Regions from separate parts of the Peribacillus sp. NPDC101480 genome, predicted to be linked through region 3. Evidence: riboswitches for the same ligand, from Rfam matches in the RefSeq annotation. Region 3 holds a riboswitch; each other region holds the start of a gene.
The links. A riboswitch is a leader RNA that binds a small molecule or an ion and turns the genes downstream of it on or off. The one in region 3 is predicted to bind thiamine pyrophosphate.

Region 1 (3,280 bases), on a different contig from region 3:
GTAAATCTTGATGGGAAATGTCATGGTCATGTAGATAAGATACTAAAACGACCAGCTCATCCAGAAAAAATAGAGACTCTTTCTCATTGAATGTTATATGATTCAAGAAAATATGGTCTTCCAAATTATCTCCTTCTATGAAATCCATCACAAAATAAACATTTCCCTCATGTGAAAATTTCTCGTGAAATTTGGGGATGTTTTTGTGGTTTAACATTCGTAAAATGGAAATTTCATTTTCAAACTGCTTCAGCTCTTTTTTGCTGCGGCGTTTACTTTTCCGGAGCTGCTTGATCACTATATTTTCTTTTTTTTTCAAATCATTGCAAAGATAAATAATACCGTAGCTTCCTGTTCCGATTACAGCTTTTACCTCGTAACGGTAATTCAAAACCACTCCTTTTTTTAAAGGTATATCCACGAAAAATTGGTAGAATTTTCTAAATGTACGCAAAATTGAAACTTTCCTCACCACTTTCATCTATTCAAGTCAAGAACAAAAAAGTCCGTTAGTAATTAAGCTGGAAATATGAATGAACATGGATAGTTTAACACTGATTTTTGATAATGCGGTAATGAAAGTCATTTCTTCGGGGAATTCTTTTGATAGTTCACAATTATAAATTTTTCCTGTAATTTCACATTATGAAATTATATGGTTTTTAAAAATATTAAGTTTACTATAATGAATTCATAATAAAAGAGTAGGATGTGATGAGGTGGATGGGCGCGAGTTGAGAAGTTGCTTTGGGAAATCCCTAACCGGCGTCACAATAGTGAGCTGGTTTGATGGAAAGTTCAAAAGGGGAATACTGTGAATTCTTTTCCTTCGGTTTCCTTGGATCCACCGCTTGCTTTAGTATTCATAAAGAAGCAAAAGCCTGCACTAGCATGAAAGATAAATCTTTTACCATTAATATTTTGTCGGATGAACAGGAAGCCATTGCATGGCAATTTGCGGGCAGCAAATAGGAAACGCTTGAAACCGACTGGGATAACAAGGGAATTTCCCCAAAAATAAATGGAAGTGTTGCCTGGATGGAATGCAAATCATGGAGAGAGTATGATGCTGGTGATCATGTATTGTTCATCGGTGAAATCCAGGAGTTACATTCCGAATATTTGGAAGCGCTTACTTTTTATCGAGGGAAAATGGGGTCTGCTAAACAGTTTGTAAAATAAGGGGATTCTAATGGGCATTAAAACCGGGGAAGAATATATTAATAGAATTAAATCAAGGAAACCGGAATTATGGCAGCTATGATAAACTACAGATCGAGCAAAATATTAAAACTAAAAGCAACATCGAATGTATAATATTGTTTTTTAGAGAATAAAAGAATTCACGAGTAAAGCAGCAGAAATCCCAAGAAAAATCAATTTCACGAGTAAAGCAGCTGAATTCACGAGTAAACCTGCCAAATTCACGAGTAAAGCAGCTGAATTCACGAGTAAACCGGCCAAATTCACGAGTAAAACAGTAGAATTCACGAGGAAATTACGTAATGAAACCCATTGATTAAAGTGCCGTTAAACTGCCGGGTAAATGGTGTATATGCAAGATTGAAAGGTTAGTAACCCTAAATCATTAAGTTGAAAACTTTTTCTAATACGTTTGACAATTGGATTTATCGTGTTAATATAAAGGCAAATGAAATTTAATATACAATTTGTACCACTAGGGGTGCTTTATAGGTGAAAGTTGATTTTTACCGCAGAAGCTGAGATTAAAGTATGACTTTAAGACCCTTAGAACCTGATCTGGTTTATACCAGCGTAGGGAAGTGGGGTCTGGAACAATACGTTTCTGTATTATTTCAAGTACAACCACTTTCTTTACGTTTAAGAAAGTGGTTTTTTGTTTGCAAAAAAAGGGGTGATAAAAGTTTTTTTCCGTAACATTGATTAAAAAAAATAATTTGGAGGTAATGGTCATGAAATTTTCAGAGGAAATTCGTCAGGAAGTGGATCACATTTGGGAAGCTAGCTTTAATCACCCGTTTGTTGCAGGAATAGGAGATGGCACTTTGCCATTGGAGTGTTTCCGTTTCTATGTTATGCAAGATTCCTATTATTTATCTCATTTTGCTAGGGTTCAAGCTTTAGGAGCAGTTAAAGCTACTGATTTACATACAACAAGCAGGCTTGCCGGCCATGCACAAGGAACATATGAAGCGGAGTTGAAGCTTCATGAGAATTTTTCTGAGAGATTAGGGATCACAAAAGAAGAACGGGATAATTTCAAACCAGCCCCGACCGCTTATGCTTATACTTCCCATATGTATCGTGCGGCTTATTCGGGACATTTAGGAGATGTTATTGCAGCTATCTTGCCGTGTTACTGGCTTTATTATGAAATAGGTGAAAAGCTGCAAGGGTGCATGCCGGAGGAGCCGATTTATCAAGAATGGATAGCGGCTTACGGAGGGGAGTGGTTCCGCACTTTGGTGGAAGAACAAATTGCGAGGCTTGATGAGATTGCTGAAAAAGTGACAGACGAAGATAAGGAAAGAATGAAAGAGCATTTTATCCTCAGCAGCCAATATGAATACTCATTTTGGGAAATGGCTTATCGTTTAGAGACATGGCCTGTGCATAAGGAAACACTAGAAGTATAAAGGGGAATGAAACAATGAAAAAAGGTTTGAAATTAACGGACATATTGGTCACGATCGTGATTGCGGTAGCATTTGGAATCGTTTATATCCTTTGGGGTTCGATTTATTATTCAGTTAAACCGTTAGGATTACATCTGGATCAACTTATTTATGGAATGTGGTTTATAGCTGGCCCCGTCGCCTTCTTAATTTTACGGAAACCGGGTGTGGCACTTTTGGCGGAGATAGCTGCAGCTTCCGGGGAGTTCTTCCTTGGTTCACCATGGGGGCTGACCGTACTGTTATATGGGGTGGTACAAGGTTTGTTCGCGGAACTGGTGTTCATGGCTTTCAAATATAAAAAATTCAATATGCCGGTGGCCGTTTTAGCTGCGATAGCTTCCTGCCTGGCATCAGTTATTATGGATTTTGCATACGGGGAAATAGGTGCGCTTTCAACTTGGAATCTATCGTTATTCATGATAGCGAGGTTTGTGGGTTCCATATTCTTTGCAGGTGTGACCGCTTATTATCTAGTTAAAGTCCTGGAAGCAACAGGAGTAACAAATCTTGTGCGTCCGGTTTCAAATAAAGATTATGCAGAACTGGATCAAAAGTAGAGGTTGAGGGCCATGGAACCAATCGTTTCTGTTGAAAAGTTAAGAATGAAATATCCCGGTGAT
Region 2 (3,280 bases), 560 kb from region 3:
AAATCACGGATGTCTTGAGAAATCCTCATACTGCAGAATTTGGGTCCGCACATTGAACAGAAATGGGCTGTCTTGGCACCTTCAGCCGGTAGTGTTTCATCGTGATATTCAACTGCCCTTTCAGGATCGAGGGAAAGATTGAATTGATCTCTCCAACGGAATTCGAATCTAGCCTTCGAAAGGGCATCATCCCGTTTTCGTGCCTGGGGATGGCCTTTAGCAAGATCAGCTGCGTGGGCTGCAATTTTATAAGTAATGACCCCTACACGAACATCCTCTTTATTCGGAAGCCCCAAATGCTCTTTCGGTGTCACATAACAAAGCATGGCCGTTCCAAACCATCCAATCATGGCAGCACCAATCGCAGAAGTGATATGATCGTATCCAGGAGCTATATCCGTTGTCAATGGTCCCAGGGTATAGAATGGTGCTTCTTGACAGACTTCCAGCTGCTTATCCATATTTTCTTTAATCAAATGCATCGGTACGTGACCGGGTCCCTCCACCATGACTTGAACATCGTGCTTCCAAGCAATCTTCGTCAGTTCCCCAAGTGTTTCCAATTCAGCAAATTGAGCCTCATCGTTTGCATCTGCAATGGAGCCAGGACGGAGGCCGTCACCTAATGAGAAAGAGACATCATACGCCTTCATGATTTCACAAATCTCTTCAAAGTGAGTATAGAGAAAACTTTCTTGGTGGTGGGCCAAGCACCATTGTGCCATGATGGAGCCCCCCCGGGAAACGATTCCCGTAACTCGCTTTGCTGTCATGGGAATGTATCGCAAAAGCACTCCGGCGTGTATCGTGAAGTAATCCACACCTTGCTCAGCCTGCTCAATTAATGTATCCCGGAAAACTTCCCAATTTAAATCTTCCGCGACTCCATTCACTTTTTCCAATGCTTGATATATCGGAACCGTCCCAACTGGCACAGGAGAATTCCTGATAATCCATTCCCGGGTCGTGTGAATATTCTTACCGGTGGAAAGATCCATTATGTTGTCTGCACCCCAACGTGTAGCCCAAGTCATTTTCTCCACTTCTGCTTCAATCGATGAACTAACAGCGGAATTTCCAATATTCGCATTTATTTTCACATGAAAATTACGTCCAATGATCATGGGCTCACTTTCAGGATGGTTAATATTTGCCGGAATGATCGCCCTCCCGCTAGCTACCTCATCTCTTACAAAATCAGGGGCTACATTTTCCCTGATCGAGATGAATTCCATCTCAGGAGTTATGATACCTTTTCGGGCATAATGGAGCTGGGTTACGTTTTGCCCTTTCGCTGCACGCAATGGTTTTCTTTTCAATCCCGGAAAAATTTCTGCTTTCGTTTGTGACTCTTTTTTATACCCGTTATCTTCGGGCTTTATTTCACGCCCTTCATACTCTTCAACATCTTCCCTTTCCAGAACCCAGCTGCGTCTAATCGGGGCAAGACCTTTATGAATATCAATGGGATATTCTGAATCCGTATAAAAGCCGCTTGTGTCATATACTCGTAAAGGCGGATTCTCCTCTTCGCCGAAAGAACCTGTAGTCGGACTTAGCTTAATTTCACGCATGGGCACCCTAATATCGGGTCTAGATCCCTCAACATACACTTTTTTACTCCCGGCAAAACTGGACATAATTGAAACGTTCATGTCATTTACTGAATTACTCATCATGATTTCATTTCTCCTTTTTAAGTTCATTTAAAAAGGACAAAATCCAATCCATTTCGCACGAAAAAGCCAGATCTCATATTTAAGACCTGGCTAACGTTAGTATGGCTACAGAAATGACCAATTGAAATGTCATTGTTTAGTAGATTCTAACTTCCCCACGCTGGTATGAACCAGATCAGGTCCTGAGGGTTAAGAAGCTTAAGCGCTTCTCTCTCAGCCCAACTTTTATTGGACACCCCTAGTCTGAATAATTTAATTGATTACAGGGTAACTATATCTCACCCTTTTCATTCTGTAAATAATTTGAAAGACCTAATATTTTCATTACAACTATCAAAATTTATTATTTGAAGAAGAGCCGTTAATTAATTTCCAAGGCTCTCAAGGATAGGGTAAAGCTCCTCTAAATGCTTGATTTCATAGGTTGGAATCACTTCATTCCGTTCCTTATCATGGCGATTTATCCAAACCGACTTTATGCCTACCCGTGATGCTCCAAGGATATCCGTCATTAAATTATCGCCGACCATCAATACTTCATCCTTATCAAGCTCCATGATCCCCAAAGCATGCTCAAAAATGGAGGCATCCGGTTTACCTCTTCCAAATGCGCCTGAAATCACGATTTGGTCGAAATAAGGAACCAGTTCAGGCGTAATTTCAAGTTTCGTATTTTGCAGCTCAGGAGATCCGTTCGTAAGCAATAGCAACTTATACTTCCCTTTTAATTCATCCAGAACACGGAATGTTTCTTCATAGATAAATGGCTTTTTGCGTCTCTCCGCAGGGAAACGTTCTGCCAGTTCAAGTCCAAATTCCGGGTCATCGATCCCTAATGCCAATAACCCTCTCGTCCACGCTTCTTTCCGATAAGCCGGTGCAATCCCGGCCATCTTCCTGAATTCATCATGATCATCCTGAAAATTTCCCCATAGCCCCTCAAATGGGTTGATTCCGATCATTTGGGTGAATGCATATGTATCGTAAGAAGAATAAAGCTCACGCGCTTCCTTTCGCACAGCTTCTTCAAAATCCTCGACATTCAGATCATATTTCTCCTTGGCCACTTCACATGTGGCCACAAAAGCCTCTTTTACACTTTTCTGATCCCATAGTAATGTATCATCTAAATCAAAAAAAACTGCCTTCAGCAAAATGTCCACCCCTCTTTCCCTATTATTGAATTCGTAAAAATTACACTATTACAATAATAAACCACAACCAATAAAAAAAGAATAACTATTCGGAAAATGACTTACCTTTTCTAGTGGGAAACTCTTATCCACTTATCATCTTTCAAATACATACAGCTTTCCATTACTGGCAATCTTGAATTTGGGACCGGTGAACCCCCGTCGGATCAGCTCTTTCCTCATATATACCATGAGGGCGGCATGACTCACGATCAAAACATCCCTTTCCCCCTTTGCAAAGACTTCATCCAATACTTTATTGATCCTTCGCTCTGCGATCTTAATTTCCGCCCTTGTCTGCTTGTTTAACACCGAGCAGCAGCGAATCCAGATAGCCCAAAGGATGAATGGCAGCTTTACCCTTCCTTTAAGAGGCGGGGAAGGTATTTCCCGCAGCTCCTCCATCCG
Region 3 (3,280 bases):
AAAAAAACCCGACAACGCAAGCTCGGTTGTCGATATAAGGTGTCCGTAAAGATTGCGCGACGACTCAATTCCTTCAATGAAAATGGCCGATGGAGCGGGAAGCAGCCATTCTTCAACCTTCAATAAGACTGTCACTGACTCCCAAACTATCAGCAACAATAATAAAAGAAAGAAGGGAGCCCCCTTCTTCCAAATTCCCCTTCCGATCATGCCCGATATTTCTCCGTTAACGTATCCATCGTAATCCCGCTTGGCTGATATAATATTTTCACTTGGGAAATGACATTCGGCGATCCTATTTCGATCATTCTTACATTCATTTTTTCTATCACGGCAAAAAGTTCGGAAAGCTCGCCCTCCATTGTCGTTTCAAGGGGGTGAACCTCATACTTGACACCAGATTCTTCAATGATCTTGATTGCTTCATCGACCATAGGGATGACATTTTCCCCTTTAGGAATAATTTGTATACTAATTAATGAATTGGCCATCGTATTTCCTCCTATTTTGGTAAAAATTCATTGGTAAATGCCTTTTCAGGATCGAAATCACCTTCAAGAAGCTTGTTTTCAGTCATCCAATCACTGTAATTCTTCCAGATTTCCAGTTTTTGTTCACCCCAACGCGGAGCATCATCCTGATACTTGGCTGCAAGCCACTCCTGGCTTTTCTTAACTAGTTTTGCATCAAGATCCGGCGCAGACTTAATTAACATGTCTGCTGCATCAGCAGGATTCTTAATCGCAAACTGGTACCCTTTTGATGCTGCATGAACGAATGCTTTAACAGTTTCGGGATCTTCTTTTATCATCTTTTCATTTGTAGTCAAAACAGGCGTATAGTAATCAAGCTTATCAGAGTATTCGGTTAAGTAAACCATATTAAGCTTTTCATTTCGCAACTCAGCCTCAATACCTGTCCATCCATAATAAATCCAGGCAAAATCTATATCCCTTTTAACCGAAGTGAAAAAATCCATGTCTCCTGTATTGACTATATCCACTTTATTTACATCCGAATTTTCTTTTTTCATGAGTGAATCAATAATGGCCTTTTCAACCGGAGAACCCCAGCCACCATACGTTTTCCCTTCAAAATCCTTGGGAGTTTTAATGTTCTTTGCCTCAGGGGAAGCGAATCCAGAGGTATTATGCTGGATGACTGCAGCAATCGAAACAATTGGCACGCCCTGCACGCGGGCCTGTGTTATGCCCTCCTGGTAGCTTACGCCAAATTCAGATTTTCCTGAAGCGACAAGCTTATCCGCTCCAGCTTCACCTGGCATGATAATTTCCACATCAAGACCTTGCTCTTTAAAATAACCTTTTTCCTTGGCAACATACAATCCTGTATGGTTTGTATTCGGTGTCCAATCGAGCACGACCGATACCTTTTTTAATTCTTCATTTTTAGATGCTTCTTCTTTTTCATTAATTCCGCCTGCACCACATCCAGCCAAAAGGAACAACGAAGTTAACAGTGGTAAGAATTTATTCAAGTTATTATCCTCCTACACATCATATAAGATCCATATGCCGGAACCATAATGGGGCTCCAGGGTCTATTCAAATACTGGATAAAAAGCAAAAAACGCCCGAAGATGAATTCGGACGTTAACATACAAAACAGAAAGTCAGTAATAATATGTTCCCTCCGCTGGCATCATCCAGATCAGGTTCAAAGAGTCAGCATCTAAAGGATGCAATCTCAGCCAGCAGTACTGGCCCCCCTACATTTCTCGCACATATGAACTTTTCTCTCTCATTATATCAATTCATAGGGAAAAGGGAATACTAATTTGCTTCTTATCACTAATTGGAAAGGTATTCCTTACTCTTAAGGATATCTAGCAAAACATCTTTTGGAACGAAAATCATTGAAATCAATGTAATTCTGCCTCTTTTCATTCCAATCATTCTTGACTGCAGCGGTGGCTGACAATTTCTAAATAGTCATTTCATTGCAGGCATTCATATAATGAGCATTATCTGTAGACATTTATGTTTACTGGTTTTATAAACCGTTAATTTAATAAGCAAAAGGTGGATATGATCATGATAAAGATTAATCACAGATGGTTAGATGTCAGTCACATCCAACCAGGAATAGCATCTGCTAAGTCGCTTGAAATTCTCCAATTGCTGGATGAAGATACTAACGTTTTTGAATACCGGAATTTTGGAGAGTTTAATTTCGATATACAGCTGCGGCGCCATGTCATTGAGGCAGCGATTTCATTGAATAAAAGTGAGGTAGAATTTTCAACACTTGAGGAATCGCAATCCAATAAACAATATTGGCACCTTTCAAAGGGTGGCACCTTCACCCTTCAGCCAGGGATACTCCCTCATGCTGCACTTCTGGACATTTTCATGAATGGAAGGCTTTATGCTTTCGAATGCGGGACGGCAATAGTCGTCACTTTTTTAAAGGCGATTTTGGATTTGATCGGCCCTAGGAATTTCGATTACCTTTTTTCAAACCTTTTTTTATATGACTGGCGCCCTCCGGAGAATATGGCTCTTAATATTCATCAAGGAAGGGATTATTTACCAGGCGATTGCGTTTACTTCATAAACCCCGATCACGACGAGTCAACTCCTGAATGGCAAGGTGAAAATGCCATATTATTAGGGAATAACCTCTTTTATGGCCACGGAATCGGGATTACCACTTCACAGGGAATCATCAATGAATTGAATAGCAATAGAAAGCCGTACGCAACCAAATCAGCATTCCTGACAACGCATATCATTTTCCTGGATAGTTCCTTCTATAGTCAATTCCAACTAAATAGAGCAAAGCCCGATCACTGTCCTGTCAGCCTTTCCAATTGTATTGTTTCTGAAATAGGTTCGAAGATTTACCTTTCATGACCTCTTTGTTTTATATACCCGCATAAAAAAATGCTTGGGGAGAGATCTCCCAAGCATTTTTTCTTATTCATGCACCAATATTCCCTTTGCCTTTAAGCCTGCGGGCATTCGCCTGACCCCATTTCGTTATGGATAGTGTATAAACGGCCAAGGCTGACCATATGAACAAAAAGGCTAAAAGATGTGCTTTGGTAAAACTTTCATGATAGATGAATACGCCTATCAATAAAGATAAGGTCGGAGCGATATACTGAAAAATGCCAAGCATCGATAACGGGATCTTCTCCGCCCCTTTCGCAAAATATAAAAGAGGCAAGGCCGTGGCAATCCCGCCGCCCACCAGCAGCAAGCTTGTGCTCCCATCTGTAAAGAACTGCATTTCAGACCGGTTCATCAAGTAGATC

Region 1: another riboswitch for thiamine pyrophosphate. It lies ahead of tenA (thiaminase II); the one in region 3 lies ahead of ACQKMF_RS03070 (ABC transporter substrate-binding protein).
Region 2: another riboswitch for thiamine pyrophosphate. It lies ahead of thiC (phosphomethylpyrimidine synthase ThiC); the one in region 3 lies ahead of ACQKMF_RS03070 (ABC transporter substrate-binding protein).

What each region holds. Positions count from the first base shown of each region.
Region 1 is NZ_JBNNSB010000002.1:251,274-254,553, reverse strand. Features, by position in the region: gene ACQKMF_RS08830 (protein kinase domain-containing protein) at 1-397, opposite strand, end outside; gene ACQKMF_RS08825 (hypothetical protein) at 790-972, shown strand; gene ACQKMF_RS08820 (flavin reductase family protein) at 1,039-1,182, shown strand; TPP riboswitch at 1,671-1,800, shown strand; gene tenA (thiaminase II) at 1,935-2,618, shown strand; gene ACQKMF_RS08810 (ECF transporter S component) at 2,633-3,217, shown strand; gene ACQKMF_RS08805 (ABC transporter ATP-binding protein) at 3,230-3,280, shown strand, end outside.
Region 2 is NZ_JBNNSB010000001.1:37,427-40,706, reverse strand. Features, by position in the region: gene thiC (phosphomethylpyrimidine synthase ThiC) at 1-1,679, opposite strand, end outside; TPP riboswitch at 1,815-1,929, opposite strand; gene ACQKMF_RS00295 (HAD family hydrolase) at 2,045-2,833, opposite strand; gene ACQKMF_RS00290 (histidine phosphatase family protein) at 2,969-3,280, opposite strand, start outside.
Region 3 is NZ_JBNNSB010000001.1:600,116-603,395, reverse strand. Features, by position in the region: gene ACQKMF_RS03080 (ABC transporter permease) at 1-210, opposite strand, end outside; gene ACQKMF_RS03075 (thiamine-binding protein) at 207-491, opposite strand; gene ACQKMF_RS03070 (ABC transporter substrate-binding protein) at 503-1,498, opposite strand; TPP riboswitch at 1,632-1,741, opposite strand; gene ACQKMF_RS03065 (protein-glutamine gamma-glutamyltransferase) at 2,055-2,876, shown strand; gene rarD (EamA family transporter RarD) at 2,944-3,280, opposite strand, start outside.